Regions from separate parts of the Rhizobium sp. B21/90 genome, predicted to be linked through region 2. Evidence: predicted binding sites of a transcription regulator. Region 2 holds the regulator's gene; each other region holds the start of a gene.
The links. Region 2 encodes LexA, which represses DNA repair genes until DNA is damaged. Its sites were predicted from a motif close to TGTTCNNNNTGTGTTCNG; they were not measured.

Region 1 (10,723 bases), 1.0 Mb from region 2:
TGGACCCCGAGGTTCAAAGGATTGTTCTGCTGGACGGCCCCGCTGTCCTCGGAGACCCATCGAAATGGCCCAGTCAGGATAACTGCCTCGATGTGACAAGGCAGGCGGTGCAAAGGCTTATGGAAAAAGGAATACTCAAGCCCCTGGATGCCGAGGCGGTTGCCCGACTTCTCAGCGGGGCTGCGCTGAATGCCGCGCTGTGGGTCGCTGCAAGTGAAGATGCGGAGGCCGTCCTCCCGAAGGCCCTCGACGCGTTTCAGGCACTGGCCACGGGCCTGCTCTCCAGACCAGTGTGAGGCACATCAAAGCTTGTCGGCTAAATCCGCCAGAATTCGGAGCCCCGGCACCCCTCCGCGGCTCTTGAAGCGAAGTCCCCCGGAAACTGGTTTGTTGACAAAGATTTCCCGCAGTGATTGAAGTGGCACGGGTTACGAACACCTGCCGCCTGCAGACGCAAGTCACGGTGAAGTTCGGCAGACAGATTATCCTCACCCTCGAAGCATTTCGGTGGTGGCAATGCGGGCCCCCATCCTCAGCCGAAATGCCTCTCTGGAGGAGTGAGCAATGTCCACAGGACATTCTGACGACAACCTATTTCTGACTGCGCCCGTGCACAAAATATTTGCTGCTACCGCCTTGCCCATGGCTGCCATCATGCTGATGAATGGGCTTCTCGGTATCGTCGACGCCGCATTCCTCGGTCGGTTCGTCGGCACGAAAGCCATGGCTGCGGTCGGCATCGCCTTCCCCGTGCTCATGCTGACCATTTCCCTCTCCACGCTCGTCAGCGCCGGGATGTCCAGTTTGCTGGCTCGCCAGCTTGGCGCCTCTGCCCGCGACGCGGCTGCCGCGACCTTTGCGGCCGCCCATGGGCTTGCCCTGCTCATCGCCGCAATGCTGATCCTGATCTTTATGGTGGGAGGATGGAGCTTCGCGTTGCGAACGGCCGGATCCGACCGCTCCGTTGCGGAAATGCTTTGGGTTTTTCTGGCGATCAGTATATTCGGAACATCGGTGCAGTTCCTGCTGGGAATTCATGCCGATGCCTGGAGAAACGAAGGAAAAGCCGGATTGATGGCGCTCCTGTCGCTTGGCGTGACGCTCGCGAATATCGCGCTGAACTACATCCTGATCGTGCCGCTCAAGCTCGGGATCGCCGGATCGGCTCTCGGCACGATCCTCGCCCAGGCCATAGGGCTGGCACTTTTGGTCGGCTTGCGCCCCTTTGTCGACGGGATGATGCCCCTTGGGAGCCTCTGGCAGAACCGCTGGACGGGGGGATGGCGACGGCTGCTGGCGCTGGGCGCGCCGGTCAGTCTGGGTTTCATCGGCATTGCCCTTTCGGGAACGGTCGTGCTTCTTGCCTTGCGGCTCGGCGACGGCGCAAATTACGAGAAATCCATCGCTGCCTACGGCATCGTGACCCGCGTCTTCGGCTTCACCTTTTTGCCGATCATGGCGATCGCGATGGCCATGCAGAGCATCGTCGGCAACAATGTCGGTGCGCGGCTCTACGCGCGTTCGGATAATGTCCTGGGGATCGCGGTCGCAACGGCCTTGGTCTACTGTTTCGCGGTGGAGTTTTGTCTGCTCCTCGCGGGGAGCAGCATCGGCGCATTGTTCGTCTCCAATCCCGATGTGGTCGCTCAAACCGGAAGGCTTTTCCGGCCGATGGCGGCGCTCTATCTGGTGTCGGGGCCGGTTTTCGTGTTCGGACTGTATTTCCAGGCTGTGGGCCAGCCAGCGCTTGCGGGCTTGCTGACCGTGGCCAAGCCTTTCGTGCTGTTGCCGCTTCTCATTGCTGCGCTTGCTGTTTCAGGGGGCGCCGATTTGATCTGGTTCGCCTACCCTCTGGCCGATAGTCTCGCCGCAATTGTTGCCGTCCTGGTGCTGTCCTCCGCGTTCAAGACGCGAAGGCGCGCGGGCGCAATCGGCCTTGAGGGAATGGAGCGCGCGTCATGACTGTCAGAACCATTGCCGAAGCCAAGGCGCAGGCAAAGAAACTCAAGACCGCCCTGGCTGCCCAGGATGTGGTGCTGGGCCATGCCCAGGCGCTCGAAGTGATCGCCCACCAGTCCGGCGCACGCGACTGGAACACCCTGTCGGCGCGCTTGGCAAAGGCTGCCCCTGTACCTCTCAGCATCGGCCAAAGGGTGCAAGGCCGCTATCTCGGGCAACCCTTCAAGGGAGAGATCAAATCCCTGTCGTCCATGGGGAACCAGTACGCCGTCTCCGTCCGGCTTGACGAGCCGGTGGACACCGTGACCTTCCCCGGCTTCTCCAACATGCGCCGCGCGGTCAGGAGCGTTATCGACAGCCATGGAAACTCAATCCGGAAAACATCGAACGGAGCATTCCACCTGACCTTGGCACCGTTGTGAGGGGGCTCGAGGCAGGCTTCGGCCCGTTGACCCTGCTGCGGCCGTGCGGCTGGCGAGCCTCAAGCCGCTCCCGGCATGCGGGCGATCACCTTGCTTTCGAAATCAAACCCGGCGAGCTATGTCACTACGACCGCGGTCCAAGTCGAATAGGACTTCCCGTCGAAGAACTGCTGTTTGATCGGCATGATGGTTTCGAACTGCTTTTGCAGATCAGTATGGAATGTCGTGACATCCAGGACATCCGAACGTGCAGCCGGCAGCTTCGAGCACGGCTGCGAGGTTGGTGAATGCAAGTTGCACCTTGGCCTGGAAGTCGGGCTCGGGTGTTCCATCTGCGAGGCTGGCGACCTGACCGGAAACAAACAGCAGGTCGCCAGATCGGACGGCTGCGGACTAGCCGTGCGCTTCGTAGAGCGTATGTCTATTTGCGGGAGATATTGCGGTTCGCTGGGTCATTCTCTTCCTTAGATCGATTCTGAGATTGCTCAGCGTGCCAAGGAGATCGCTGCAGCGGAAAAGACGAGTGGCAGGGGCTGTTGGCAGAGGCGACGGCCTATATCGAGATGCCGCTCGACCCCGAGGTTCAAAGGATTGTCCTCCTCGATGGATCGGCGGTACTGGTAGACCCATCGGAATGGCCCAGCCAGGACAGCTGCCTTGAAGTGACGCGGCAGACGGTGGAAAGGCTAATGGAAAAGGGAATCATAAAATCTCTCAACGCGGAAGCGGCAGCTTGCCTTCTCATCGATGCTGCCCTGAATGCTGCACTATGGGTCGCCGCAAGTGAGGACGCCAAGGCCGTTTTGCTTAAGGCCGTGGAAGCCTTTCAAGCCCTGGCCACAGTTCTGCTCCGAACACCGCTGTAAGGCGATCTTAGTTTTTTGCTGACGCCAGTCGCTGGCATGGTGCCTAGCGCTAGTGATTTAACCACGCAAGCGTCACGAACAGGCCAATCCGCCAGAAGGCCTCCGGAGTCAAATATCGATGACCACTAATATTAAAAATAAGGAGTTAATAATATCGGATTCGTTCGGGATGTGGATCACCGGGCTATGGGGGAATATATTTTTTCAGAATCCTGACTTTACATTCGGTGAACACAAGCAGGCGTTCCTAAGTATTATCAAGGAGTTATTTGATGATGGTCGTGTGAGTTTTGTTAAGCCGGGCGCTGATGTCTACTATAACGAAAAGACAAACCCGAACCCAAAATACACAATTCAGCAACCAGAAAGCCATTGGGGTGTCTCTAGTGATGAAATTGTTGATTTTTTGCTCGCGGAATGGCCAGAAGATGCCTCTCACAGAGATGATCCGCAGCTAAACGGTTACTTTTACAAAGTGCCAGCTATAATCTGGAAAAATAACGACGGGGAGTGGTTTGGCTCCTAAATTAGCCCTCAATACCGACGCGGGAGCCCGCTTTCTCAGCGGAGCTTCGCTTTGTAGCCGCAATCAAAGACAATCGGTCCGGCTGCCAATGGCCTCGAAGAGCTGGTCACAAGTCTGTTTCAAAAACTGATGTGGCGCGAACTGAGTTTCGCTTGCAAATTCGATACGCCGGATAGTGCGGGGCACCGAATGCTTCCGCTCGCTGGTCCCCCCAGCACCCCTACCGCCACATCCCCCGCATCCGCGCGCCGACATTCACCCGGATCTGCCGTGCCTGCTGGGCGGCGGGTGAGCCTGAGCGGGCGGTGGGCCAGCCGCAGACTTCGAAGAACTGCAGCAGCGTTGCCGGGATGAAGCGGGTGCGGTTGGCATAGACGTGGCGGTCGCCCTGGGCGTTCTGGCCGTGGACGAAGAAGCGTTGCGGCAGCACCAGGTCTAGATTGTCCTTGGCGCGGGTCATCGCCACGTAGAGCAGCCGACGCTCCTCCTCGATCTCGGCGCTTGTACCGACGCCGAGATCGGAGGGAATGCAGCCGTCGATGACGTTCAGCATGAATACCTTGGTCCATTCCTGGCCCTTGGCGGAATGGATCGTCGAGAGGATGAGATAATCTTCGTCGAGCAGCGGAACTCCGGCCTGGTCGCTCGTCGCATCCGGCGGGTCGAGTGTCAGTTCGGTCAGAAAACGTTCCCGCGAGGGATAGCCCGAGGCGATCTGTTCGAGCTGCAGAAGATCCGCCTGCCGTGTCGCTGCATCCTCGTGCAAGCGCTCCAGATGTGGCGCATACCATTCCCGCACCAGACCGATTTCAGCCGGCCAGCCGGCCTTGCCCGATTTCACCGCCTGCAAGGTCTCGACAAAACTGGTCCAGTCATCGCCGCTGCGAGGCGGGGCGGGGATTTCGGTCAGCGCGGTAATCGGGCTCGCCTCGTCGTCCATCCGGTCGAGCACTTTTTGTGCTGTCGACGGCCCGACGCCGGGCAGAAGCTGCATCAGTCGGAAACCGGCCACGCGGTCGCGCGGGTTCTGGGCAAAGCGCAGGGCGGCCAGCATGTCCTTCACGTGGGCGCTGTCGAGGAATTTCAGGCCGCCGAACTTGACGAACGGAATGTTGCGCCGCGTCAGTTCGATCTCCAGCGGGCCGGAGTGATGCGAGGCCCGGAACAACACGGCCTGCTGTTTCAGGATGGTGCCGCCCTCGCGGTTTTCAAGCACCATGTCGGCGATGTAGCGGGCCTGGTCGGCCTCGTCGCGAACGGTCACCAGCTTCGGGCGCTGTGCCGACGTCCGCTCGGTGCGCAGGTTCTTGGTGAAACGCTCGGAGGCCAGATCGATGACGGCGTTGGCGGCGGCAAGGATCGGCTGCGTCGAGCGATAGTTGCGGTCGAGCGTGACGATACGGGCGGCCGGCGAAAACGATGCGGGGAAATCGAGGATGTTGCGGACCGTCGCGGCGCGGAAGGAGTAGATCGACTGGGCGTCGTCGCCGACAACCGTAAGGCCCTGTCCGCCGGGCTTCAGCGCCATCAGGATCGAGGACTGCAGCCGGTTGGTATCCTGGTACTCGTCGACCATCACATGGTCGAACCGGTCGCCAATGTCTTCGGCGATCAGCGGCTCATGCACCATATGTGCCCAGTAAAGCAGCAGGTCGTCGTAATCGAGTACGTTCTGCACCTGCTTCGCCTCGACATAGCTGGCAAAGAGTTCCCGCAGCTGGTTTTCCCAGGTGGCGCACCATGGGAAGACATCGCGCAGAACCTGGTCCAGCGGCGTCTCGGAATTGACCGCGCGCGAATAGATGGCAAGGCAGGTGCCTTTGGTCGGAAAGCGGTTCTCGGTCTTCGAACAACCGAGGTCGTGCCTGATCAGGTTCATCAGGTCGGCGCTGTCTTCGCGATCGTGGATCGTAAACGCTGGGTCGAGGCCGATCTGTTCGGCATAGTCGCGCAGCAGGCGCGCGCCGATGCCGTGGAATGTCCCGCTCCAGGCCAGCGCATCCGTCATGATTCCGGCTTTCGGGCCGAGCACCTGGGCGCAGATCTTCTCGACGCGGCGGCCCATCTCGGCAGCAGCCCGGCGCGAGAAGGTCATAAGCAGGATACGGCGCGGGTCGGCGCCCTTGACGATCAGGTGGGCAACGCGGTGGGCGAGCGTGTTGGTCTTCCCGGAGCCCGCGCCGGCGATCACCAGCAGGGGGCCGGACACATGGCTTCCGTCGATGTCGGTGCCGTGCTCGACGGCCAGCCGCTGCTCGGGATTGAGTTTTTCCAGATAGGCGGCGTTCATTGGCTCTCCTCTATTGCTCCGGAGCGGCCGCTGCCATGCCGTTATTGTATTTCCGAAGATTTTCGAAGCACCATTAGATTGCCCGAATGTTCGTTAAATGTTCTGAATCGGCGAAAACTGTCAAGCGAGCTTGGGCCGGTTTGACGCAACGACGCGCAGAATGGCGGCGGTCGGCTTTCGTTTACTTAATGAATCGGAAAGGTTAGCAATGTCTTTAATATTATTGCGTGCCCCGGGAGATGCGTCGGAATGAATGAGACGATTGCAGTCGGGTTACACCAGCCTGATGGGCCGGTCGGACTGCAGGATGGGCGCATTGCATGTGTCGAGATGGAAGACGGTCGCCGATGCGTATCGGTAATCGCACCGCACGGCCAACGCCGGGAAATCTGCCGACCGGGCGGACGTCCGTCCGGGTTGGCTGTCGATGGCGATGGCTGCTTCTGGGTGGCCGGCGGTCCGGAAAACTCGCTGGTGCGCCTGTCGCCCGAAGGTCGGATGCTCCAGATGATCGAAGGCAGCGAGACGGGACCCTTCGTCCTGCCGCGTGATCTCGCTTTCGGTCCGGACGGGCTTTTGTACATGAGCGACGCCGGCGTTCGGATCGCCGATCTCGTCATCGGCCAAACAATCCGGCCGGACTTTTTGAATGCGCCCTACAATGGTTGCATCTACCAGATCGATCCAGCCGACGGACGCGTGCTCCGGTCGCTGGCGGCGGGCCTGCTGCTGGCGAGCGGCATTGCCTTCGATTCGAACGGCTTGCTCTATTACAGCGAGATGCTGACCGGTAATATCTATCGTCAGGTGCTCGGGGGCCGGCAGGAAATCTTTGCCCACGCCCTGCGCTCGCCGATGGGTACGCGCCTGAAGGGACCGGCCGGCCTGGCCTTCGATCGTGACGACACGCTTTATTGCGCCGTGTATGGCCAGGGCGACATCTGCCTGATCGACACGTCCGGCAAGCTCTCTGGCCATATCCGCACCAACGGCACGTTGCCGAGCAACGTCGCCTTCACCGTCGATGGCAAGCAGGTGCTGATCACCGAACAGGAGCACGGCGCCATCGAGCGCATCCCGGCGCCCAAGCCGGGGCTGCCGCTGCACCGTCCAAAGATCTGATCCGGCTATGGAGTAAAGAAAAAGGGCGCCTCCTGCCGGCCAGCCCCTAACCGAAATATGGAACCCAGGTAGAGACTGGTGCCGAATCCCTTCCGGCATGGGTGTTTCGGGCGGTTTGTCTTGCCGGAAATATCTTCGTGAAGCATCCTGGGGACTCACCCGTCGCAAAACATTGGTTTTTGCGACGTCGAAAAGTTCAGCCGCAAAACTGTCGCATTAATTGGAAGATTTGCGACAAAGGTGAAAGGCTGCTTTTGGCCCAAAGCGGACAAGCCAGGGTGTGCAAGCTGTCCGGTTCATGCGGCGACTGTCGTCCTCATGATGCGATATACGCTTGCAGGCGGCAGGTTTGCATAGGTGGTGCTGATGCGAATAGCCTTGAGCCCCAGCCGCTGGAGTAAAGTATCAGCAATCCTCCACTAAGCAGGCGGCTGCATCAGCTCTATGGTGATACCATCCGGGCCGGAGATGTACGCGACCATTGTTCCGCATCGGGGGCCGGCTGGTATCGGCTGCGGCGAACCGTTCACTGCCCACCCCGCCGTCTCAACCCGCGCGATCGCCGTGCGGATATCCTTAACCGTGAAGGCGATATGAGCGGCGCCGATCGCACCCGCGCTACGAGGTGTCTGGCCCAGCGTACGGCCTGTCGAATACTCGAGAAGCTCGATAGGGTAGCCATTTGGAGCCGTCACCAGCGCCATTCGGCAACGGGGGTCGTCAACCCCGGTAGCCTCCCGTAGAAACTCCCCACCCATCTCTCCTCGGCGAGCAAGGTCGAAACCCATCGCCTCAGTCCAGAACTGGATCGCCTCCTCCAACGAGGCGACCGAGAAGCCCGTGTGGTCCACAGCTACTACGCCGGCATCTTCGGCCATCTTTAATCCTCACATATCTACCAGTTACGTCTGCCCGATCTAGCGACGGCTCGATAGCCTTACGAACTTTCTTTCGTCTCTCGACACCGTTCGGAGCATCACTTCAAGTCAGTTAATTCAGCAAAATGAAGATAATAAATCGCATGTTCCGCCTACCATCGAAATGAGAATTAACCCAGCCAGCAAATGCAGAGACTGAGTATCCACCGGAGGGCTTGGCCGGAATTCGTTATGCCAGGCCAAAAAACCACTCCTTTTATCCTTCAGCAGGTTCAAATTTCTTTCTTCGATGAAAGGCAGAAAATATCGTTCTTTTTGAAGAGCGAAACTCTGATGTTCCCGCTCAGCCTTGCGCAGGCACCATCGCGTCAGTGGTGGCTTTCTCTTTCCTCTGCTGCGTATCCAAACACCAGAACACACGACTATCTGTGCGACGACCTTCCAAATTAATGAATATCGAACGGTCCCGTGGAGCCGACGGCTTACTGCGATGACTGCTTTTGACGCAAAGCGGACGTGCTGTCGCAAATATCCTAACATCCTCGACAAGATCATCGATCCCTGACTTTTCAGGGGAATTTCTGTCGCAAAAGCCACTCGCAAAAGTGGGAGTTTCGCGACAGACATTTGCGACAGAAAATATTCCACATTTCAGTTAAAGGGCGCCTCCTGCCGGGGCGCCCTTTCTTTTCTATTCCGCTGCCGGAAGCTGCTTTTTCGGCTTGGCCGCTTCGGCTTCTGCTGCCTTGGCGTCGTTTGCGACGGTAACTGCGCGGTGGCGGGTGCGCCAGTCGCCGAGGAACAGCAGGATCGGCGCTGCGATGAAGATCGACGATGCACCGGCAACGAGGATGCCGAACACCATCGGAATGGCGAAGCTCGACACGGCGCTGCCGCCCCAGATCGCCATCGGGACCAGCGCCAGGAATGCGGTAGCGTTGGTGTAAAGGCTTCTGGCGAGCGTTTCGTTGATCGACTTGTCGATGATCTCGCGCAAGGGCATCGACTTGTAGAGACGCATGTTTTCACGCATGCGGTCGTAGACGACGACCTTGTCGTTGACCGAGTAGCCGACCATCGTCAGCACCGCGGCAATGGCCGTCAGGTTGAAGTCGAGGCCGGTGATGGCGAAAAAGCCTACCAGCTTGGTGACATCAAGCACCAAGGTCACGATGGCGCCGACGGCAAACGGCCATTCGAAGCGGAACCAGATGTAGAACAGCATCGCGAAGCTGGCGATGACCACCGACAGGATACCTGCCCAGGCCAGTTCGCCCGAAACCTTCGGGCCGATGACATCGGTGCCTTCGACCGTTGCTGTCGGGTCGATCTTGGTGACTTCGGCTTTCAGCTTTGTAACTGCTGCCGTCTGGGCCTCCTCGCCGCCATCCTGGCGCTGGGCGCGGACCAGAATGGTGTTCTTGTCGCCGAACGACTGCAGGGTGATTTCACCCAGGCCGAGTGTGTTCAGGCCTTCGCGGAACGTCGAAAGATCGGCCGTCCCTTGCGTCTTCACCGACATCTGGATGCCGCCACGGAAGTCGACGCCGTAGTTGAGGCCCGGATAGATGAACAGTCCGATCGAGGCGAGCGACAGGATCGCCGACACTGCGACGCCGAAGAAGCGGGCCTTCATGAACTGGATGTGCCGGTCGTAGGGTGAGAACCGGAACATCGACTGGATGTTGATGACCTTCAGCTTGCGGCGGCGGGCGATGGCGATCATCACGACGCGCACGAAGGCGACCGAGGTGAACATCGAGATGATCAGGCCGAGACCCATGGTAACGGCGAAGCCGCGAACCGGGCCAGAGCCGAAGTAGAACAGGATGGCGGCGGCAATGAGCGCCGTCATGTTACCGTCGATGATGGTCGAGTAGGCGCGCCGGAAACCGTTGTCGATAGCGGCAAAGGCTCCGCGTCCCTTGCGGGTCTCTTCACGGATACGCTCGTTGATCAGCACGTTGGCGTCGACCGCAAGGCCGATACCGAGAACGATACCCGCGATGCCCGGCAGCGTCAGCGTGGCGCCGACAAGCGTCAGGGCCGAGAAGGTCAGGATCGTGTGGATCAGCAGGGCGACGTTGGCAAGGATACCCCAGGTGCCGTAGAGCACGAAGATGAATAGGGCGACGAGGGCAAAGCCGACGAGGCCTGAATAGATGCCCATCTTGATGGCATCGGCGCCAAGATCGGCGCCTACCGTGCGCTCTTCGATGACGGTGAGCTTGGCGGGCAGGGCGCCGGCGCGGAGCAGAGCCGACAGCGTGGTTGCGCTTTCGGCGGTGAAGTTGCCCGAGATCTGGCCGGAGCCACCGGTGATCGGCTCGCGGATGACCGGCGCGCTCAGCACCTTGTTGTCGAGAATGATGGCAAATGGCTTGCCGACATTGGCACGGGTGATTTCAGCAAAGCGGTTGGCACCGGCGCTGTCGAAGCGGAACGTCACCAGCGGTTCGTGGGTATTCTGGTCGAACGAGACGCGGGCATCGGCGAGGCGGTCGCCGGAGAGCTCGACGCGATCCTGGATCGCATAGCTGTTGCCCTTGTCGTCCTTCATGACGGTGACGCCGGGGCCGGGGTTGGTGATGTCGCCGCTGTCAGACAGCATGTGGAACGACATTTTTGCTGTCGAGCCCAGCAATTCGCGCAGGCGCGAA
Region 2 (10,723 bases):
GCGCCAAAGCCGCCTCGACAAAATATGGAGATGAGTGCGCCAAATGTCACGGCCTGTTGTGACGTGGTCGGCAGACGGCCGCAACGATGTTGCGGCCGGAAATTCGCTAAACCAGCATGCCCATCGGGTTCTCGACGTAGCCCTTGAAGGCGGCGAGAAGCTGGGCGCCGAGGGCACCGTCAACGCTGCGATGATCGGTCGACAGCGTGACGCTCATCACGGTAGCGATCGCCATTTCGCCCTTCTTGACGATGACGCGCTGCTCGCCTGCGCCCACGGCCAGGATGGTCGAGTGCGGCGGGTTGATGACGGCGGCAAATTCCTTGACGCCCATCATGCCCATGTTCGAGACCGACGTCGTGCCGCCCTGGAATTCTTCCGGCTTCAGCTTGCGTTCCTTGGCCCGCTTGCCGAGGTCCTTCATCTCGTTGGAGATGGCAGACAACGTCTTCAGCTCGGCCTTGCGGATGATCGGCGTGATCAGGCCGCCCGGGATGGAGACGGCGACGCCGACGTCCACGTGCTTGTGCTTGACCATGGCGTTCTCGGTCCACGACACGTTGGCATCCGGGACATCGCGGAGCGCAAGTGCCATCGCCTTGATGATCATGTCGTTGACCGACAGCTTGTAGGCCGGCGCGCTGTCCTTGCGCGGTGCGGCATCGTTGAGCTGCGCGCGCAACGCCATCAGGGCATCGAGATTGCAATCCACCGTGACATAGAAATGCGGGATGGTCTGCTTGGATTCAACCAGACGCTTGGCGATGATCTTGCGCATGTTGTCATGCGGCACAAGCTCGTAGGAGCCGGCTTCGAACAGCTTCATGACGGCTTCGTCCGACGCACCCTTCGGTGTGCTTGCTGCTGGGGCCGATGCAGGTGTTGCGGAGGCCGCCTTGGCGCCACCACCGGCAACCGCAGCTTCGACATCGCTCTTGACGACGCGACCATGCGGGCCGGAACCGGCCACTGCCGACACATCGATTCCGGCTTCCTTCGCCAGGCGACGGGCAAGCGGCGACGAGAAGGTCCGGGCGCCGCTGGCAGCTGCAGGAGCGGCCTTCGGCGCAGCAGGTGCTGCGGCCGCGACGGCCGGCGCATCCGCCTTGACGGCTTCCTCAGGCTTGGCGGCAGGTGCAGCTTCCGACTTCGGCGCGGACGCTGCAGCCGGGGCTGCGGACCCCGCACCGCTCGCAGCAGCACCGACGTCCTCGCCATCGGCGGCCAGTACGGCGATCAGCGCGTTGACCTTGACGCCCTGGGTACCGGCGGCAACGACGAGCTTGGCAACGGTGCCCTCGTCGATTGCCTCGACTTCCATGGTGGCCTTGTCGGTTTCAATCTCGGCCAGCACGTCGCCGGACTTGACCTGATCGCCTTCCTTGACCAGCCACTTGGAGAGCGTACCCTCTTCCATGGTCGGCGACAGGGCGGGCATGGTGATGTTGATAGGCATCGAAAGACCTTCCCCTTATTTGTAGCAGACGGCTTTCACCGCATCGACGACTTCGCCGACGTTCGGAAGGGCCAGCTTTTCGAGATTGGCGGCGTAGGGCATCGGAACGTCCTTGCCGGCGATCGTCAGGATCGGCGCATCGAGATAGTCGAAAGCCTGCTGCATGACGCGGGTGGCGATTTCGGTGCCGACCGAGTTCTGCGGATAGCCTTCCTCGACGGTGACCAGGCGACCGGTCTTCTTCACCGATTCGATGACGGTCGGCAGGTCCATGGGACGCAGCGTGCGCAGATCGATCAGCTCGACGTCGATGCCGAGCTGTTCGAGTTCGGCGACAGCCTTGACCGCGTAGGTCATGCCGATGCCGAACGAGACGATCGTCACATCCTTGCCGGTGCGGTGGATACGGGCCTTGCCGATCGGCAGAACGAAGTTATCCATCTTCGGCACGTCGAAATGCTGGCCATAGAGGATTTCGTTCTCGAGGAAGACCACCGGGTTCGGATCGCGAATCGCAGCCTTCAGCAGGCCCTTGGCGTCGGCTGCCGTGTACGGCATGACGACCTTGAGGCCAGGGATCTGGCTGTACCAGGCAGAATAATCCTGGCTATGCTGGGCACCGACGCGGGCAGCCGCACCATTCGGGCCACGGAAGACGATCGGCGCACCCATCTGGCCGCCGGACATATAGAGCGTCTTGGCAGCCGAGTTGATGATCTGGTCGATGGCCTGCATGGCGAAGTTGAACGTCATGAACTCGACGATCGGCTTCAGACCGGACATGGCGGCACCGACGCCGATACCGGCAAAGCCGTGCTCGGTGATCGGGGTATCGATAACGCGGCGGGCGCCGAATTCCTGCAGCAGCCCTTGCGTCACCTTGTACGCGCCCTGGTACTCGGCCACTTCCTCGCCCATGACAAAGACGTTATCGTCAGCGCGCATTTCTTCGGCCATGGCGTCGCGGAGTGCGTCGCGTACGGTCGTCGAGACCATTTCGGTGCCGGCCGGGATGTCCGGATCGGCAGCGATATGAGCCTTTGGCTGGGCCGGCACCTTGCTGTCGGCGCGGGCCGTCGGCTCATCGGCGGATTGGCGGGCCTTGCCGCCGGCGTCGTTGCTGGCCGCAGCCGGCGTATCGGCATCGGCCTTGGGGGCTGCAGCCTTTTCGGTGTCCGCACCAGCGTTCATGGCGTCGGCGCTTTCGCCCTCGGCAAGCAGGATCGCGATTTTGGCGTTGACCTTCACGCCCTGGGTGCCTTCGGCGACCAGGAGCTTGCCGATCGTGCCTTCGTCGACGGCTTCGACTTCCATCGTCGCCTTGTCGGTTTCGATTTCGGCAATGACGTCGCCGGAAGTGACCTTGTCACCTTCCTTCTTCAGCCATTTGGACAGTGTGCCTTCTTCCATCGTCGGAGAGAGGGCGGGCATCAGGATATCGATAGGCATGTGTTCCCTCCCCGATCAGAGCAGAATGTCTGTGTAGAGCGCGGATGCATCCGGCTCCGGCTCGGACTGGGCGAAATCGGCACTGTCGGCAACGATATCGCGAACATCCTTGTCGATCGCCTTCAGATCGTCTTCGGATGCCCAGCCTTTTCCGACCAGGCGCAAGCGCACCTGCTCGATCGGATCATGTTCTGAGCGCATCTTCTGCACTTCGTCCTTGGAGCGATACTTCGCCGGGTCGGACATCGAATGGCCGCGATAGCGGTAGGTCAGCATTTCGAGAATGATCGGGCCCTTGCCGGAACGGCAATGCTGGAGCGCCTCGTCGGCTGCCGCCTTGACAGCGCGCACATCCATGCCATCGACCTGCATGCCGGGAATGCCGAAGCCCGAACCGCGCAGCGAGTAGTTGGACTGCGCCGTCGCGCGGGCAGAGGACGTGCCCATGGCGTAGTGGTTGTTCTCGATGATATAGACGATCGGCAGCTTCCAGAGAGCAGCCATGTTGAAGCTCTCGTAGACCTGGCCCTGGTTGGCCGCACCGTCGCCGAAATAGGCGACCGAGACGCTGTCATTACCACGGTATTTGTTGGCGAAAGCGAGCCCGGTGCCGAGCGAAACCTGCGCACCGACGATACCGTGACCGCCGTAGAAATGCTTCTCTTTCGAGAACATGTGCATCGAGCCGCCCTTGCCGTGCGAATAGCCGCTGCTGCGACCAGTCAGCTCGGCCATGACACCACGCGCTTCCATGCCGCAAGCGAGCATGTGGCCGTGGTCGCGATAGGCCGTAATGACCTGATCGCCTTCCTTCTGGGCCATCTGCATGCCGACGACGACAGCTTCCTGGCCGATGTAGAGGTGACAGAATCCGCCGATGAACCCCATGCCGTACAACTGTCCGGCCTTTTCCTCGAAGCGCCGGATGAGCAGCATTTCGCGGTAGGCTTTCAGCTCTTCGTCGCGATCGAAATCGGCTATAGGACCGCCGTTGGTTTCAACACGTGCTGACTTGGACGTTTTCCGGTTGGAAACGGACGCGATTTTCGGCGCCATTCAACCCTCCCCTGTGTGATAAGCATCGATCAATGGTGACGCGTAACATAGGGAAGATTAACAGATGCAGCAATGCCATAAACGCATGGCTAGTATTCGATATAAGTCACTGAAAAATAAATAAAATCTCCGATTAACTGAAATTCAGTTAATCGCGCTATTTGTTGAAGATGACGATTTCGTCGGCCTTGGAATAATCGAGCTGGTAACGGGCCTTTTCATCAAGCATGTCCTTGTCGAGCGATCCGTCGCTGAGCAGGGCAACCTCCTTTTCGAGGTGCTGTCGCTTGGCAACGAGATCGGCCAGATCCTTGGAGCGGGCCAGTCGCTGTTGCTCGAATACTTCGGTCGCCCGCAGGCCGTAATCGCCATGGACGCAGTGGTAGCCGAAATAGGATACGAAGGCGACGGTGATGGCTGGAAGCACCAGGTGACCAAGCCGCTTCTTCTTATGATATTTTGTCCACATGCCGTTTGCCCATACGCTGTACCCGTGTGAGCGACACTAGACGGCAGAGATTAACCGTCCGTTGACCGTGTTGCGAGATCGACTAAAAAACCGCGCCCGAAGGCGCGGTTGGTAGAAAAGCGAATGCGTCTGGTATCAGCCGCGCAGGATGGACGTGCCGGCGTAGCGGGCCTGCGGACCGAGCATTTCCTCGATGCGGATCAGCTGGTTGTACTTGGCAAGACGGTCCGAGCGCGACAGCGAGCCGGTCTTGATCTGACCGCAGTTGGTGGCGACCGCGAGATCGGCAATCGTCGAATCCTCGGTTTCGCCAGAGCGGTGCGACATGACGGCTGTATAGCCGGCCTTGTGGGCCGTTTCGACGGCGTCGAGCGTTTCGGTCAGCGTGCCGATCTGGTTGACCTTGACGAGGATCGAGTTGGCAACGCCCATCTTGATACCGTCGCGAAGGCGCGAGGAATTGGTAACGAACAGATCGTCGCCGACCAGCTGGGTGGTCTTGCCGGCCAGCTCTGTCAGCGTCTTCCAGCCTTCCCAATCGTCTTCGGACATGCCGTCTTCGATCGACAGGATCGGGTACTTGGCAGCGAGTTCGGCAAGGTATTCAGCCATGGCGCCCGGCTCCAGCGTGCGACCTTCGCCTTCGAGAACGTACTTGCCGTCCTTGAAGAACTCTGTCGCAGCACAATCGAGGCCGAGGTAGATGTCTTCGCCGGGACGATAGCCGGCCTTCTCGATCGACTTCATGATGAAGTCCAGGGCTTCCGGCGCGCTTTTCAGGCCCGGTGCGAAACCGCCTTCGTCGCCGACATTGGTGTTGTGACCCTGGGCCGACAGTTCCTTCTTCAGCACGTGAAAAACTTCGGAGCCCATGCGGACGGCATCGGAGAAGGTTTCTGCACCGACGGGGAGAATCATGAATTCCTGGAAGTCGATCGGGTTGTCGGCATGGGCACCGCCGTTGATGATGTTCATCATCGGCACAGGCAGAAGGCTGGCATAGGCGCCGCCGACATAGCGATAGAGCGGCAGGTCGGCGCTCTGGGCGGCGGCCTTGGCGACGGCGAGCGATACGCCGAGGATGGCGTTGGCGCCGAGGCGGGACTTGTTGGCCGTGCCATCCAGCTCGATCATCAGGTTGTCGATCTGGATCTGGTTTTCAGCATCGAGACCGCCGATGGCCTCAAAAATCTCGGTATCGACGGCTTCTACAGCCTTTTCGACGCCCTTGCCGTGGTAACGCGAGCCACCATCGCGCAATTCGACTGCCTCGTGGGCACCTGTCGAGGCGCCCGACGGGACTGCGGCGCGACCCATGCTGCCGTCTTCCAGATATACGTCGACTTCGACAGTCGGGTTGCCGCGGCTGTCGAGAATCTCGCGGGCGATAATGTCGGTGATTGCGGTCATGGCTGGTTCCTGCTCGCTGGTTATAATCGATTGAAATCTCTAAATCGAAGGCGTGACAATTACAATGCCATCACGCGCTTCGAATGAGGGAACGTCATAGCCGACTAAACCAAGATCATGTCAGCCTGTTGAACGCTCCCGCAGATGCTAGGCCTTGGCGATGGCGTCGAATGCCAGCAGCTTTTCGAGCAGCTTCGGCATATCTTTCAGATGCACCATGTTGGGGCCATCGGACGGCGCATGGTCGGGGTCCTCGTGGGTTTCGATAAACACGCCGGCGACGCCGACGGCAACGGCCGCGCGGGCAAGGGTTTCCACGAATTCGCGCTGGCCCCCGGAGGACCCGCCCTGGCCGCCGGGCTGCTGCACGGAGTGGGTAGCATCGAAGATCACCGGAGCGCCCATCGCCGCCATGATCGGCAGCGAGCGCATGTCGGAGACCAGCGTGTTGTAGCCGAAGGATGCGCCGCGTTCACAGAGCAGGATGTTCGGGTTACCGCTGTCGTTAAGCTTGGCCAGCACGTTCTTCATGTCCCAGGGGGCGAGGAACTGACCCTTCTTGACGTTGATGATGCGGCCGGTCCTGGCGGCAGCGACCAGAAGATCGGTCTGGCGTGACAGGAAGGCCGGGATCTGCAGGACATCCACGGTCTTGGCGACAAGGGCGCACTGCTCCTCCGTGTGGATGTCGGTGAGCACCGGGAAACCGTATTCCTTCTTCAGCTCGCCGAAGATCTCCAGAGCCGCTTCCAGCCCAAGGCCACGCTGGGCGGACAGGGATGTGCGGTTGGCCTTGTCGAAGGACGACTTGTAGACGAGCCCGATGCCAAGCGAGGCGCAGAGTTCCTTGAGCTTGCCGGCTATCGTGAAGGCATGATCGCGGCTCTCCATCTGGCAGGGACCGGCAATCAGCGAGAGGCGCTTGCTGTTGGAGAAAGTGACCTTGCCGGGGCCTTCGCCGGCGACCACGTCCGAATTTGTCGAATGGCTCATGCTGTCTCCTCGAAGGCAAACAATGCCCCCTGCCCGGGAGCGGCCTTCACCAGAATAGTGTTGCTCTTGCGTGTGTAGGTCACGCCGTTACCAGCCAAATGCGCTTCTGTCACGGAAAGATCGCGAACCGCAAAGACGATTGCCCGCCCCCGCAGGCCCGCATCTTCACCGGATGGCGCCGCCTCATAGAAGGCCTCCATCCCCTCGCCGCTCAAGATGTCGATTTCCACATTGGCTGCCGATGCTGTGATGCCAAAGGAATGCGGAGCGATTGCGGCACCATTGCCAACTTGGCTGATGAGCCCGGAAAACGCCTCCGGGCTGGCGCAGGACAGCACAATGCGCGAAATGCCGAGAACGCCGTTCGGATGCCTCTCCAGCGCGCTGCGATCCGTCGGCATCGCATTAATGCGCTCGCAGGTGAAAACGAAGAAATCCGGGGCACGCAAATCTGCGGCGAAAGCAAGGCGAAAGCCGGCAATCGATTCGGACCCGTCCGGCATGCGCATCGGCCTTTCGAACTCGAGGATCTTGCCGGCCGAGACCCCGCGGTCGCGAAAGCGCTGCTGGTCGCTTTCAGCATTGCCGGTTGCGAAGGCAATGGAGGAAAAACCATCGTCGCCGACGCGAAACCGGAAAGCCTGGTCGCGCGCGACGAAGACATTGCCGGCCAGCGCCGACGCCTCGCACTCCGAGAGACTGGCAATGCCGAGTGGCTCGAGATAGGTCTTGTCGGCGAAGAAAACGCAAGCATTTTCAGTACCAAAGGGATGCCGTGCATCGGCAGCGACAGTGAAGCCAAGCTTGCTCAGCCGCTGGCGCGCAGAGGCTATATCGCAGGTCGGCAGGACCAGATGGTCGATTGGATAGGCTGCTGTCATGGTTTGTCTCCACCCTGCGAAGCCGTCAGCGACGGCAGCGCGACATGATCTTCCAAAAATGCGATTATTCCAACGGCGTTCACAAAGATTTAGTCACTTGCGGAACACATATGGAACATATAGTGTCCGTTCTGGCTTTGTTTCGCACTTGGAGCACGAAAAACGATGTTGACGCGCAAGCAACAGGAACTGCTTCTCTTCATTCACGAACGAATGAAAGAGTCCGGCGTGCCGCCTTCTTTCGATGAAATGAAGGACGCGCTGGATCTGGCGTCGAAATCGGGTATCCATAGGCTGATCACGGCACTGGAGGAACGCGGCTTCATTCGCCGCCTGCCGAACCGGGCGCGTGCCATCGAGGTCATCAAGCTTCCCGAGGCCTATAACCCGAATGCGCAGCCACGGCGCGGCTTTTCGCCGAGCGTCATCGAAGGCAGCCTTGGCAAGACGCCGGCGGTCGCCGCAGCGCCGACAAAGCCCGCAGTCGACGACCGCAGCGGCTCCGTCTCGCTGCCGGTCATGGGCCGCATCGCCGCCGGTGTTCCCATCGCCGCGATCCAGAACAACACCCACGACATCATGGTCCCCGCCGATATGGTCGGCGCCGGCGAGCATTACGCGCTCGAAGTGCGAGGCGATTCGATGATCGAGGCCGGCATCTTCGACGGCGATACGGTCATCATCCGCAATGCCAGTACGGCGAGCCCCGGCGACATTATTGTCGCCCTCGTCGATGACGAGGAAGCAACGCTCAAGCGCTTTAGGCGCAAGGGTGCCTCCATTGCACTCGAGGCAGCCAATCCGGCTTACGAGACCCGCATCTTCGGCCCGGACAGGGTAAAGATCCAGGGGCGACTTGTCGGACTTATCCGCCGGTATCACTGACCGGTGACGTGGCATCGGTACCGGTGAAGGCCGGCTTTCGCCAGTCATAGGCTCGATGCCTCTCCCATGGACGGTCAAGGGCGCTGAACGCGGTGATGAACTTTGGCTCAGGAGATATCAAGTTGACCTCGATGGAACCTGTTTTGCGTAGCGATGCGCCGGTGTAGAGCACTGCACCGGACCGACAGAGATCAAGGCGAAGTTTGACCGGCGTGATGACAATGTCGGCGGTATCGCAGGCCGGCCCCAGATAAGCCGCATCGGAGATAGTCACCAGCATCGCGCCCGTCTCGAGCATGGCAACGCACCAATCGCGACCATGGCAGGCAAACCCGCCGTCGACCGCATTGTCCAGAGCAGTTTCCATTGCTGATCGCAATGTGGCCTGATGCTCCGCATCCATACGGGTCGAGGGGCGGCCACGAACGGAATGGGGCGGGGTCGAGTTGTCCGGCGGCAGCATTTGCGGCGGCGTATCCTCTGACACCGGCAGGGCTCGCTGCCATTGCTGATAGATGAAATCCGGGGGGCGCTCACGATTGCGCTCGAGTCTCCCCTGCCGGAACATGGCGACCAGTTCGCCATCCTCCGAAATCAGCAGTTCCGATTTCTGGAGAGACGGTTGGAAGGCGGCAAAAGTCACCGAGGCCGCAATCAGCAACGCGCCGGCATGGCGCATGGGCGTTCGCAGCACCGTCATCAGCATGAAGCCGGCAATGATGGTCGGGAAAAGTCCGCTAGGCAGGCGCGCGAAGGGCACATTGCCGCCCCATGCAGCCACCGTCTTTGCGATGACCATGACGATATCAAGTCCCCAACCGGTGACAAGCCAGAACACGCCGTCGAGGCCGAAGGGCATCATCAGCATGGCAAGCATGCCGACCGGCATGACGATGAATGACACCACCGGCATGGCGGCGAGATTGGCAACGAGGCCATAGGTCGCCAGCCGGTGAAAGTGTTCGATCGAGAAGATTGCCGTCGACGCGCCGCCGATGAACGACGTCATGGCGATGCCGGTGAAGAAGCGGCTGACCGCCAGCACCGGCATCGGTGCCCGGAAAGCAGCAAACCGCCGCTCGCGGGGCGGACGTCGCTTCCATAGCGAATAGCCGGATACAAGGGCGATGGTCGCCGCATAGGACATCTGGAAACTCGGGCCGAGGATCTGCGACGGCGAGAGCACTAGAATGGCGATAGCCGAAAGGGCGACATTGCGCAGGCTGAAGGATGGTCTGTCGAACAGCACCGCGACCAGCATGATCGCCATCATGATGAAGGCCCGTTCGGCCGATACACCGAAGCCGGAAATGAAATAATAGGCGGTGACGGTGATCAGCGCACCGATGGCTGCAATTTTCTTGGTCGGAAAAGCCTGCGCCAATCCGGGAAACAGGCTCAGTGCATGCCGGAGGCCGACATAGAAGATACCGGCCGACAAAGCCATATTCAGTCCCGAGATGGCAATGATATGAGCGAGGCCGGACACTCTTAGGGCATCCGTCGTTTCAGGCGAAATCGCCCGACGTTCGTCGTTGACCAGCGAAGCCGCGAAGGCGCCGGTGTCGCCGGGCAGGATCGAGCGGATTCGGTCGCCGATATGGCCGCGCAGCCCAGTCAGCCAGCGGTCGGTCCTTTGGAGCGTCGTTCGCTCGCTGGTGTCATCGACGCTGGCCATCATCAGTTGCGGCGTACCGTAGAAGAAACCGTTGGCACCGGTGCCTTCGAAATAGGCAGTGAAGGCAAAATCGTGGAGGCCGGGCAGCGCCGGGCCGGCTGGCGGGCTCAACCGGGCCCTGCCCTCAACCACATCTCCGAGTTCGAACGGTACATCCTGGCCGCGCACGAGAAGGGATATCTGCTCCGGTGGCCGCCGAACGACAGGCGCGTCTGTCGCCAGCAGATCCAGCACGTAGCGCCACCGCCCTTTGTCGTCCACTTCGCGGCGCTGAACCTGACCGGTGATGGTGGTAGTCACGGGCGAGTCCAGCATGATCGTCGACGCTCGCCATGTCTCCCATTCAGCGAGAAGCATGCCGAGCAGGCCCAGCGCCGCTGCGAACGCCAGATGCCGCAACGTTGGGCTCAGATTGTGTTTCAGGAGGCAGACGGCGGCGAGCACCA
Region 3 (10,723 bases), 640 kb from region 2:
TTCCAACGTAGGCAAGACGACATTGGCGACGCGCCTCGCTCGCCAGCTTGGATGTGACATGATTTCAACGGATAGCCTCGCCCGTCATCCCGGGCGCCCTTGGCCGGAGGTACGGCCGCCTGTCGCTGAATATTATTCCCGGCTTTCCGATGAGACCATCTATTGGTTTCTAAGGGTCCATCACGAAAACATGTGGCCGGCCATACGGCAGCAGATCGACGCCAGGGTCCATTCCAGAACACCTTTTATAATCGAAGGCTCTGCGCTTCGCCCCGAGTTCATAGCGCCGCTTGTCTCTGACGAGATCTCTGCTGTTTTCCTGTATGCCGACAACGACGTCCTTCGGGAAAGAATGCGATCCGAGGCCGAATATGCCCAGCGCGATCAAGCCAGACGCAGCATCATCGACAAATTCATAGAACGATCCTTGCGTGACAATGCGGAAATGTACCTCGCCGCTCGCAGCCATGACATAACCACCCTCGACACCTCCGACGCCGTCGCCGTATCCAATCTGTGTGACGAGCTGGTGCAGCTTGAGATCAGTGCAAGGTCACGACAATTCTGAGTTTGCCAATAAAACGGGGGATTGTTTAGGATCTCCTCACCGCCCCCCTTCACCAACTCCGCCCCAACCTAACACCCCTTGCACGGCAAGCGGGAATCGGCTGGATGCAGGGGGTGGGAGCTGCGATTGTGTTGCTTTGGACTGGGGGAGCCGGGATGGAAGCTGACAATCGCATGAATGCGGTGACCTGGGGGCTGCTTGTGCTCCTCAGCCTGATCTGGGGCGGGTCGTTTTTCTTTGCGCGTATCGCTGTGCACGATGTGCCGCCGTTCACGCTGGTCTTCCTGCGGCTGATTTTGGCCGCCGCGGCGCTGCATCTCTATATCGGTGGCCGATACGGTATCTACGGCCTGCTGCGCAGCCACTGGCGGCAATTCTTGCTGCTCGGGCTGATCAACAACGCCATTCCCCACGCCATGATCTTTCTCGGCGAGACCGAGATTGGCGCCGGCCTTGCCTCGGTGCTGAACGCCACGACGCCGATCTGGACGGTCATCGTCGCCCATTACGCGACGCAGGACGAGAAGCCCGGTCGGGCGAAAATCATCGGCTGCTTCGTCGGGCTGATAGGCACCGTCGTGCTGGTGGGGCCGGGAGCGCTGGATGCCGCAGGTGCGCCGCTCTGGGCGCTGCTGTTGCCCATCGTCGCCGCCATGTCCTATGGCCTTGCCGGCGTCTATTCCAAGCGCTTCAAGGGCATCCCCGCGCCGGTGACCGCCGCCGGCCAGCTGACCGGCTCGTCGCTCATCATGCTGCCGGTTTCGCTGCTGGTCGATCAACCCTGGACGCTCGCCATGCCGCCGATGCAGACGATTGCTGCCATTGTCGCCCTGGCCCTGCTGTCGACCGCCTTCGCCTACATTCTCTATTTCCGCATCATGACGCTTGCCGGCGCCACCAACACGTCGTTGGTCACCTTGCTGGTTCCACCGAGCGCCATCCTCCTGGGCTTCGTCTTTCTGGGCGAACGGCTGGGCGCCACGCAGGTCGCCGGCATGCTGCTGATCGGTCTCGGCCTTGTCATCCTCGACGGACGGCTTTTTTCGCGAAGGGCACCTTCGACGGCAAAGAGATAAGCGAAGGCATGGCGTTAATCTGGCGTTAGGATTCGTGAAGAAATACACAATTATTTTGACGTTTAGAATCAACGGCTAACGACAAAACATTAGCGAATCTCGCACAGCCCGCTGCGGTGCAGTATGGAAATTGCTTTCGGGCGACATATTTGTGACATAGGCTTTAAGGGTTAACGGAGGAGGCAGACCATGGGACTGACGCAATCCATCAACGTCCTTCTGATCAGTGCAGCATTTATGTTCGTCGTGACGATGCTATTCATCTGAGACGCCGTTCGCGGCAATCCGCGACCGGAAATGCAGGCTTCTCTAAGCTTAACATACGGGTTTGAAATGAGCGCCGGTCCTGAAAAGGCCGGCGCTTTTTCCGTCGTTAGGCAGCAGCGCCTGCCGCCGCTGCAATCTTGGTGCGCTTGAAACCCAGTCGCTCGAGCACGGCGCCGACCAGGGGAGCGCGGTTCATCGTATAGAGATGAAATTCACGGTGGCCCCGGCGCACGAGATCCTCGATCTGCTCTGCCGCGACATCGGCCGCCACCTTGGCCCGCTCTTCAGGCTTGTCGTCGAGCCCGGCAAAGCGTTCGTCCAGATAGGACGGGATACTAGTGCCGCACATGCCGGCAAAGCGCTTTAGCTGCGTCAGGTTCTGGATCGGCATGATGCCCGGCAGCACGGGAATGGCGATACCGGCCGCCCGCACCCGCTCCATGTAGGTCTCGAAGACGTCATTGTCGAAAAAGAACTGGGTCAGAGCACGGTCGGCGCCGTTGTCGGCCTTGCGCTTCAGCATGTCGATATCGGCAGCCGTGTCGCGGCTCTCCGGGTGCTTCTCCGGATAGGCAGACACCGAGATCTCGAAGTCGCCGATATCGCGCAAGCCCGCCACCAGCGCTGCGGCATTCTCGTAGCCGCCGGGATGTGGCTGGTAAGCGGTGCCGATGCCGCCGGGCGGATCGCCGCGAAGGGCAACGAAGTGCCTGACGCCGGCCGCACGCAACTCATCGACGACCCGGTGTGTGTCTTCGCGCGTGGCACTGACGCAGGTCAGGTGCGAGGCAGTCGGCAGTGGCGTCTCGGCGATCATCCGGCGCACGGTATTCAGCGTCGGTGCCTTGGTCGAACCGCCGGCCCCATAGGTGACGGAGACGAATTCGGGCTGCCATTCCGTCAGCTCCGTGATGGCGGCCCAAAGCTGGCCTTCCATGTCGGGTGTCTTTGGCGGAAAGAACTCGAAGGAGATGCTGACGTCGCTGCGCCCTGTGTCCGGTGTAGAAGTCATGTCACGCCCTCTTTTCTGCGCGTAATGTTGGTTGACGGCTTTCACTGGTCGCGATCAGCAGGCGCGGATCGCGCGCCACCCAGATCGTTACCGTCAGATCCTCGCCACTCTGCTTTCCGGAATGAAGGTCCCTGACCTCCTCGAGCTCCAGCCCGGCCTTCTTCAACCACTCTTCCATCGTCGCGTGGCTGAAGCCGAGGCGGAGATGGGCATGGTCGTCGCGCAGGTATTCCAGCGCATGCGGGGCGAGATCGACGATCACAAGCCGGCCGCCCGGCCGCAGCATGCGCGCCGCCTCGCCGATCGCCAGTTCCGGCTGGTAGAGAAAATGCAGGACCTGATGAATGGTGATCAGGTCGAAATCCTGCGCCTCGAGCGGCAGGTTGAAGATATCCCCGTGGCGCACCGAGGCGGTGGTGATATTCGCCTTGTCGAGATTGGCGCGCGCGACTGCCAGCATGTCGCGGCTGGCATCGACGCCGATGGCGCGGCGGTAGACGCCGGACAGCAGCTGAAGCATGCGCCCCGTTCCCGTGCCGAGATCGAGAAACGTGTCGATCGGCCGGGTGCCGATCAGCTGCTTCAGCGCAGCGTCGACATCCTCGTCGGCCACATGCAGGCGGCGGAGCTCATCCCATTCGGCAGCGTTGTGGCTGAAATAGGCCTGGGCACGCTCGGCGCGTACATGCTTCACCGAACCGAGACGTTCGCTGTCGCGCAGCAGGACAGGGTCGCTCTCGTCGGCGTGGCGCAGCAGCGTGCGGGCGAGATGCACGGCAGCACCATCCTGCTTCAGGCGGAAATAGGCCCAGGCGCCCTCCTGGTAGCGATCGATCAGGCCCGCCTCGCCCAGAAGCTTCAGATGGCGCGAAATACGCGGTTGGGATTGACCGAGGATTTCGGTGAGGTCGGTGACCGTCAAATCGCCGGCGGCCAGCAGCGCCAGCAGCCGGAGCCGCGTCGGCTCGCCTGCTGCTTTCAGGACATCGACCAGCCCCTCGAGACCAAATTTAACAAGATCCGCCATACGCTCACCCAATCAAGACATAAACATATCTTTATGTGATTGAGGGCAATGGCGCAAGTGGGAAATGGAAGGTCGCTACTGTCAGATGCGAGCCGGCGAACCGGCAGTTCAGGGCCGCAAATGAAAACCCCCGCAGCTGCGGGGGATCTCGAATTTGTGTAGCGCGCGCCGATGGCAATCAGCGCGTCAGGCGCTTGTAGGCCTGGCTGCTCGGGTTCAACGCATCGGCGCCGAGGCGGCGGATCTTGTCCTGCTCGTAGTCCTCGAAGTTGCCTTCGAACCATTCGACATGGCTGTCACCCTCGAAGGCGAGGATGTGGGTCGCCAGCCGGTCGAGGAACATGCGATCATGGCTGATGATGATGGCGCAGCCGGCGAAGGATTCCAGCGCGCTTTCCAGTGCACCCAGCGTTTCGGTATCGAGGTCGTTGGTCGGTTCGTCGAGGAGCAGCACGTTGCCACCAGCCTTCAGCATCTTTGCAAGATGCACACGGTTGCGCTGACCGCCGGAAAGATTGCCGACCTTCTGCTGCTGGTCACCACCCTTGAAGTTGAACGCGCCACAATAAGCTCTTGAATTCATGTCGAACTTGCCGAGCTTGATGATTTCGGCGCCGCCCGAGATTTCTTCCCAGACGGTCTTCGAGCCATCCAGTGCATCGCGGCTCTGGTCGACATAGCCGAGTTGCACGGTGTCGCCGATGCGGATGGTGCCGGCATCGGGCTTTTCCTGGCCGGTTATCATCTTGAACAGCGTCGTCTTGCCGGCGCCGTTCGGGCCGATGATGCCGACGATGCCGCCGGGCGGCAGCTTGATCGACAAGTCCTTGATCAGCAGCTCGTCGCCGAACCCCTTGGAAACGTTCTCCATCTCGATGACAACCTGGCCGAGACGCTCGCTGACCGGGATGATGATCTGGGCGTCGCCGGGACGCTGCTTCTCGGCGGCATCGACCAGCTGTTCGTAGGACTTGATACGGGCCTTGGATTTTGCCTGGCGGGCCTTCGGGCTGGAGGCGATCCATTCCTGCTCGCGCGAGATCGCCTTCTGGCGTCCTGCCTCTTCGCGGTTTTCCTGCTGCATGCGCTTGGCCTTGGCAAGCAGGTAGGCCGAGTAGTTGCCCTCGTAAGGAATGCCGCGGCCACGGTCGAGCTCGAGGATCCAGCCGGTGACATTGTCGAGGAAGTAGCGATCGTGGGTGATCATCATCACGGCGCCGGGATAGGCGCGCAGGTGCTTTTCCAGCCAGGCAATGGTCTCGGCATCCAGATGGTTGGTTGGTTCGTCGAGCAGCAGCAGGTCCGGCTGCGACAGTAGCAATCGGCAGAGCGCAACGCGACGGCGCTCACCGCCCGACAGGCTGGTGACTTCCGATTCAGGCGGCGGGCAACGGAGCGCATCCATCGCCATTTCGACCTGGCTTTCGAGGTCCCAGAGGTTCTGGCTGTCGATGATGTCCTGCAGCTTCGAGCCTTCTTCGGCCGTCTCGTCGGAGTAGTTCATCATCAGTTCGTTGTAGCGCTCGAGAACAGCCGTCTTCTTGGCAACACCTTCCATGACGTTTTCACGCACCGTCTTGGTCTCGTCGAGATGCGGCTCCTGCTCGAGGTAGCCAAGGGTCGCGCCTTCGGCGAGCCAGGCTTCCCCGGTGAATTCCTTGTCCAGGCCGGCGATGATCTTGAGAACGGTCGACTTACCCGCGCCGTTCGGGCCGAGGATACCGATCTTGGCATCGGGGTAGAACGACAGGTTGACGTTCTCGAGGATTTTCTTCGCGCCGTAAGACTTGTTGAGTCCCGACATGTGATAGATGAATTGGCGTGCCATTGCTGGGCTTCTCCTAGGCGCAAGAGATCTGGGTTTGAGCCGCTATGTAAGGGAAACCACGCCGCGCGGCAACGCCGAAACCGGCCTTGTGCCGCATTTGTCGACCACCGGGGTGACGCAATCAGCCAAACCGCTGACGTCCAAGCCTGCCCCGCCGCTGACGATACCCATCGGACAACGCCGCCGCGCAGTCAGAAATCCTAGCGGCCGACTGCCTGCACCAGACCTTCGTTGCAGCCGAACGCTGTACTACCGGCGCCCTGGATCAGCTTGCCCAACCTCGGACCGCTCTCGCCGGGCGATACCGCATCCTGCGACAGGCCGATGGTGAGCTCGGAAATCACCCGCGCGCTGCCGTTGCCGCGGCAGCTCATCTTGACGCGGCCACTGGCGCCCTCGCCAAAACTCTTGTCGAATGCGGCCTTGATGCGTTCGGCATCCAGTGTCTTGCCGACGTTCGCCGCAAACAGCGCGCCGACGGCAGATGCGTTCAATTCATCGATCAGAGACACGGCAGTGCCGAAATAGGCGTCTGCCGAGAGTTTCGTGCAGGTTCCGTGCTTCAGCCACTCATGGCGCTCGAGGCCAGACTGCGTGCCCGGCATTGCCTTGTCGAGAGCGGCCTTGGTCGCCGCCGACAGTTCGACGGCAGGCAGGCTGTCCCAGCCATGACTGCGGTCGGCCTGTTGCAGCGCATCCGGCACACCGCAATAGTTCTGCCGCATCGGCCAGAGCCCGTGCAGCGACAGGTGGGTGGCATCGAAGCCGTTGGCGCTCTCGTCCCGGCACTCGGCCTTCTCAGCGTTGGTAGCGCAGAATGCCGGCTCCCAGCTGGCCGCAAGAATAAACCTAGTCTGTCCATCGCGTGCTTCGGCCGGAAGGGAGAGGCTGCCCAGCAAAACCGGCAGGCAGGCAAGAGCGGCCAGAAGCCTCAATGAAACAACGTGCATGATGACCCACCCCAGGAACAATAAGAGAACAAGTAAGCAGATCGCACCTTCCGTCGCAAGCTGTAAATTCCCCACCGCCGGATTATCATTATCCTGTGCGCCTCCCCGAAGTTGCATTGCAAAGTTCCAGCCATTGCCGTCAGGTGCAGCGATGCGAGGAGATCCCATGTTTCAAGAGATAAGACGGCACCAGAGCCCGACGGGCGCGACACTTGCCTACCGTCATCAGCCCGCATCGGGCACGGCGCGCGGCATCCTTCTCGTGCTGCACGGGCTTGCCGAGCATTCCGGCCGCTACGGTCGCTTTGCCGAGGCGATGGCGGGCAACGGTTATCACGTCTACGCGCACGACCACCGTGGCCATGGCCGCACGAAGGCGCCGGATGCGCCGCTTGGCCAATTCGCCCGCCGCGATGGCGTGGCGTGCGTCATCGCGGACGTCATGGCCGTGAGGTCGCTGGCCTCGGCTGACCACCCCGGCCTGCCTGTCGTCTTCTTCGGTCATTCCATGGGCGGACTGATCAGCCTTTCCGCCGCCATCGCCCATCCCGCAGACTTCGATGCCGTCGCAGTGTGGAACTCGAACTTTCATCCCGGCCTCGCCGGACGGGCTGGACAGCTGATCCTCGGCATCGAGCGCATGCTCAAAGGCTCGGATGTCCCGAGCGCCCTGCTACCGCGACTGACCTTCGGCGCCTGGGGGCAGTCCATCCCCGATCACCGCACGCTGTTCGACTGGTTGTCGACCGATCCGGCCGAGGTCGATGCCTACATCGCCGACCCGCTCTCCGGCTTCGATGCCTGTGTATCCCTCTGGCGCGACCTGCTGGCGATGAGTTTTGCCGCACCGAAGCGACGCCACCTCGCCCGGTTACGTCCCACCTTGCCAATCCATCTGGTGGCGGGCGCGCAGGATCCGGCGACGGATTACGGTAAAGCCATAACCTGGCTGGCAAACCGTTTGAAAGGATTCGGCTTTTCGAATATCACAACGGAAATCTATAGCGAAATGCGGCACGAGACCCTGCACGAGGTCGATGCCAACAGGGCCACGGCGAACTTTGCCGCGTGGTGCGAACGCGTCTTGCCAAAGCCCTGACGCCGGAGGAATGTCGATGCAAAGCCCCAGCCATACGCTCAGCCAGCGGCATTCGTCGGAAATGACGATGGGCCTGACCCTTATGTTCGTGTCGGTCATGCTGTCGCCGATCGTCGACATCTTTTCCAAGCTGGCGGCTGTCACCATCCCGCCGGTCGAGGTCACAGCGGCACGCTTTCTTTTTCAATGCCTGTTCGCCCTGCCGATGATCGTCTGGAAACGCAGTTGGATGCCTGGCACGTGGTGGCAGAGAAGAATTCACGCCCTGCGTGGCGGCTTGCTGGTGTTGTCGATGATCACCTTCGTGACGACGTTACAGGTGATGGAGGTTGCCGATGCCATCGCCATCTTCTTCGTCCAGCCGATTATCCTCACCGTTCTCAGCAGCATCTTCCTGAAGGAAACGGTGGGTTGGCGGCGTTACGCGGCCTGCGTCGTCGGATTCAGTGGCGCCTTGCTGATCATCCAGCCCAGCTTCCAGCAACTCGGCTTCGTCGCTTTGCTCCCCGTTGTTACAGCGCTCTGCGGCTCGATCTTCGTGCTTTTGACGCGCGTCCTGTCCCACAGCGAACCGGCCTCGTCGATGCAGCTGAACACCGGCCTCTGGGGATTGCTGTTCTCCGTGATCCTGCTGGCAATCGGCAGCCTCACCGGCAATGCTATCCTGTCGCCTGTCATGCCGGACGCCACTGCCGCACTCCATCTCCTCGGCGTCGGCGTGACGGCAGCCGTCTGCGGGATGCTGACACTTTATGCATACCGCGCCGTCCGGGCATCGACGCTCGCACCGCTGCAGTATTTCGAGATCATTTCGGCGACGATCTTCGGCTGGCTGGTGTTCGACAATTTCCCGAACATGCTGAAATGGGTAGGCATTCTCATCATCATCTGCTCCGGTCTCTACATCCTTTGGCGCGAGCGGCGGCTTGCATCCAAGCCGGTATCCGATACATCTCAATCGCTCCGCGCACCCTGATCGAAGATCTGCAAAACATGACCAACCGACCGATAAAAAAGCCACCGCTCGCAGGCATCCGCGTCATCGAACTCGCGCGCGTGCTGGCTGGACCTTGGGCAGGCCAGATGCTGGCCGATCTCGGTGCCGATGTGATCAAGGTGGAAAACCCGCATGGCGGCGACGACACGCGCCAATGGGGACCTCCGTTTGTCGAGGATGCGGAGGGCGCAAATCTCTCCGCCGCCTATTACCACTCGGCCAATCGCGGCAAGCGTTCCATCGTCGCCGATCTGCGCACTGCCGACGGCCAGGATCTGGTTCGCCGGCTGGCCATGACGGCAGACGTTCTGATCGAGAATTTCAAGCTCGGCGGCTTGGTCAAATACGGCCTCGACTACGAGAGCCTGCACAAGCTCAATCCGAAATTGGTCTATTGCTCGATCACCGGCTTTGGCCAGACCGGTCCCTATGCCAATCTCGCCGGCTACGACTACATCGTCCAGGGCATGTCCGGCTTCATGTCGATCACCGGCGAGACGGACGGACAGCCGATGAAGGCGGGCGTCGCCATCGCCGATATTTTCACCGGCATCTACGCGGTCTCGGCAATCGAGGCGGCCCTGATCCATGCCCTCAAATCCGGTGAGGGGCAACTGGTCGACATGGCGCTGCTCGACGTCCAGGCGGCAGTGCTGGCCAACCAGAACATGAACTACCTGATATCAGGCAAGGCGCCGGAGCGGCTGGGCAATGCCCATCCCAACATCTCTCCCTATGAGGTCGTGCCCGTCGCCGACGGCTTCCTGATTCTCGCCATCGGCAACGATGGCCAGTTCCGTCGTCTTTGCGGCCTGCTCGGTATCGAGGCTATCGTCGGCGACGAGCGCTTCGCCACCAACAAGGCCCGCGTTGCCAACCGCATGGAAGTTCGCCAGCTCGTCTCGACCGAGACGCTGAAATGGACCAAGGCCGCCCTGCTGCAGCGCTGCGAGCAGAATGGCGTTCCGGCTGGTCCCATCAATACCATCGAGGAAATGTTCGCCGACCCCCAAGTGGTGGCGCGCGGCCTGCGCATCGATCTCGACGATGCAGCCGGCAATGCCATTCCGGGCGTTCGCACCCCGGTCATTCTCTACGAAACACCCCTACGCTACGAACGGCCGAGCCCGAGGCTCGGCGAACATCAGGACGAGGTGCTGGCGGAACTCGCTGCCCTCGAAGGAAAGGCAAGATCATGAAACGCACAGGCGGCCAGCTCATCGTCGAGGCTTTGAAAGCCAATGGCGTCAAGCGCATCTCCTGCGTTCCCGGCGAAAGCTTCCTGGCCGTGCTCGACGCGCTGCACGACAGCGACATCGAGGTTCTCGTCTGCCGCCAGGAAGGCGGGGCTGCGATGATGGCCGATGCCTGGGGCCGGCTGACCGGCGAACCCGGCATTTGCATGGTGACACGCGGCCCGGGCGCTACGAATGCTTCTGCCGGCCTCCACATCGCCCGCCAGGACTCCATACCGATGATCCTGTTCATCGGCCAAGTGCAGCGCGATGCCCGCGAACGCGAGGCGTTTCAGGAAGTCGAATATCGCCGCGCCTTCACCGAGTTCGCCAAGTGGGTCGGCGAGATCGACGATGCCGCACGCATTCCGGAATTCGTCACCCGCGCCTTTGCCGTCGCCACATCCGGACGCCCCGGCCCCGTCGTGTTGAGCCTGCCGGAAGACATGCTGCGAGACCTCGTCGAGGCGCCCGAGGCAAAGCCCTATATGCCGGTGGCGAGCCATCCCGGTAAAAGCCAGATCGACGAACTCCAGCGCCGGCTGATGGCTGCGGAGCGGCCAATGGTCATCGTCGGTGGCACGCGCTGGAACGAAGAAGCGGTGGCATCGCTCCGGACGTTCGCCGAACGCTTCCAGCTGCCGGTCGGCTGCTCCTTCCGCCG

Region 1: J5278_RS16490 (ATP-dependent helicase) is a predicted target of LexA. The motif match lies at 6,151-6,168, and genes of this name have one in related genera.
Region 3: J5278_RS08180 (ribonuclease) is a predicted target of LexA. The motif match lies at 6,742-6,759, and genes of this name have one in related genera.

What each region holds. Positions count from the first base shown of each region.
Region 1 covers NZ_CP072162.1:3,399,325-3,410,047, reverse strand. Annotated here, with positions in the region: gene J5278_RS16520 (TetR/AcrR family transcriptional regulator) at 1-296, shown strand, start outside; gene J5278_RS16515 (MATE family efflux transporter) at 565-1,962, shown strand; gene J5278_RS16510 (glyoxalase superfamily protein) at 1,959-2,381, shown strand; partial or broken gene J5278_RS16505 (Rid family hydrolase) at 2,498-2,837, opposite strand; partial or broken gene J5278_RS30975 (TetR/AcrR family transcriptional regulator) at 2,850-3,247, shown strand; gene J5278_RS16495 (hypothetical protein) at 3,366-3,773, shown strand; gene J5278_RS16490 (ATP-dependent helicase) at 3,994-6,063, opposite strand; gene J5278_RS16485 (SMP-30/gluconolactonase/LRE family protein) at 6,313-7,185, shown strand; partial or broken gene J5278_RS30970 (phospholipid methyltransferase) at 7,482-7,586, opposite strand; gene J5278_RS16480 (VOC family protein) at 7,605-8,063, opposite strand; gene secD (protein translocase subunit SecD) at 8,755-10,723, opposite strand, start outside.
Region 2 covers NZ_CP072162.1:2,361,296-2,372,018, forward strand. Annotated here, with positions in the region: gene J5278_RS11215 (pyruvate dehydrogenase complex dihydrolipoamide acetyltransferase) at 107-1,456, opposite strand; gene J5278_RS11220 (pyruvate dehydrogenase complex E1 component subunit beta) at 1,472-2,905, opposite strand; gene pdhA (pyruvate dehydrogenase (acetyl-transferring) E1 component subunit alpha) at 2,921-3,961, opposite strand; gene J5278_RS11230 (septum formation initiator family protein) at 4,119-4,430, opposite strand; gene eno (phosphopyruvate hydratase) at 4,566-5,840, opposite strand; gene kdsA (3-deoxy-8-phosphooctulonate synthase) at 5,988-6,833, opposite strand; gene J5278_RS11245 (VOC family protein) at 6,830-7,714, opposite strand; gene lexA (transcriptional repressor LexA) at 7,880-8,599, shown strand; gene J5278_RS11255 (ComEC/Rec2 family competence protein) at 8,580-10,723, opposite strand, start outside.
Region 3 covers NZ_CP072162.1:1,716,354-1,727,076, reverse strand. Annotated here, with positions in the region: gene J5278_RS08205 (AAA family ATPase) at 1-568, shown strand, start outside; gene J5278_RS08200 (DMT family transporter) at 724-1,644, shown strand; gene metF (methylenetetrahydrofolate reductase [NAD(P)H]) at 2,018-2,923, opposite strand; gene J5278_RS08190 (metalloregulator ArsR/SmtB family transcription factor) at 2,925-3,950, opposite strand; gene ettA (energy-dependent translational throttle protein EttA) at 4,129-5,778, opposite strand; gene J5278_RS08180 (ribonuclease) at 5,979-6,728, opposite strand; gene J5278_RS08175 (alpha/beta fold hydrolase) at 6,895-7,827, shown strand; gene J5278_RS08170 (DMT family transporter) at 7,844-8,803, shown strand; gene J5278_RS08165 (CaiB/BaiF CoA-transferase family protein) at 8,821-10,023, shown strand; gene J5278_RS08160 (thiamine pyrophosphate-binding protein) at 10,020-10,723, shown strand, end outside.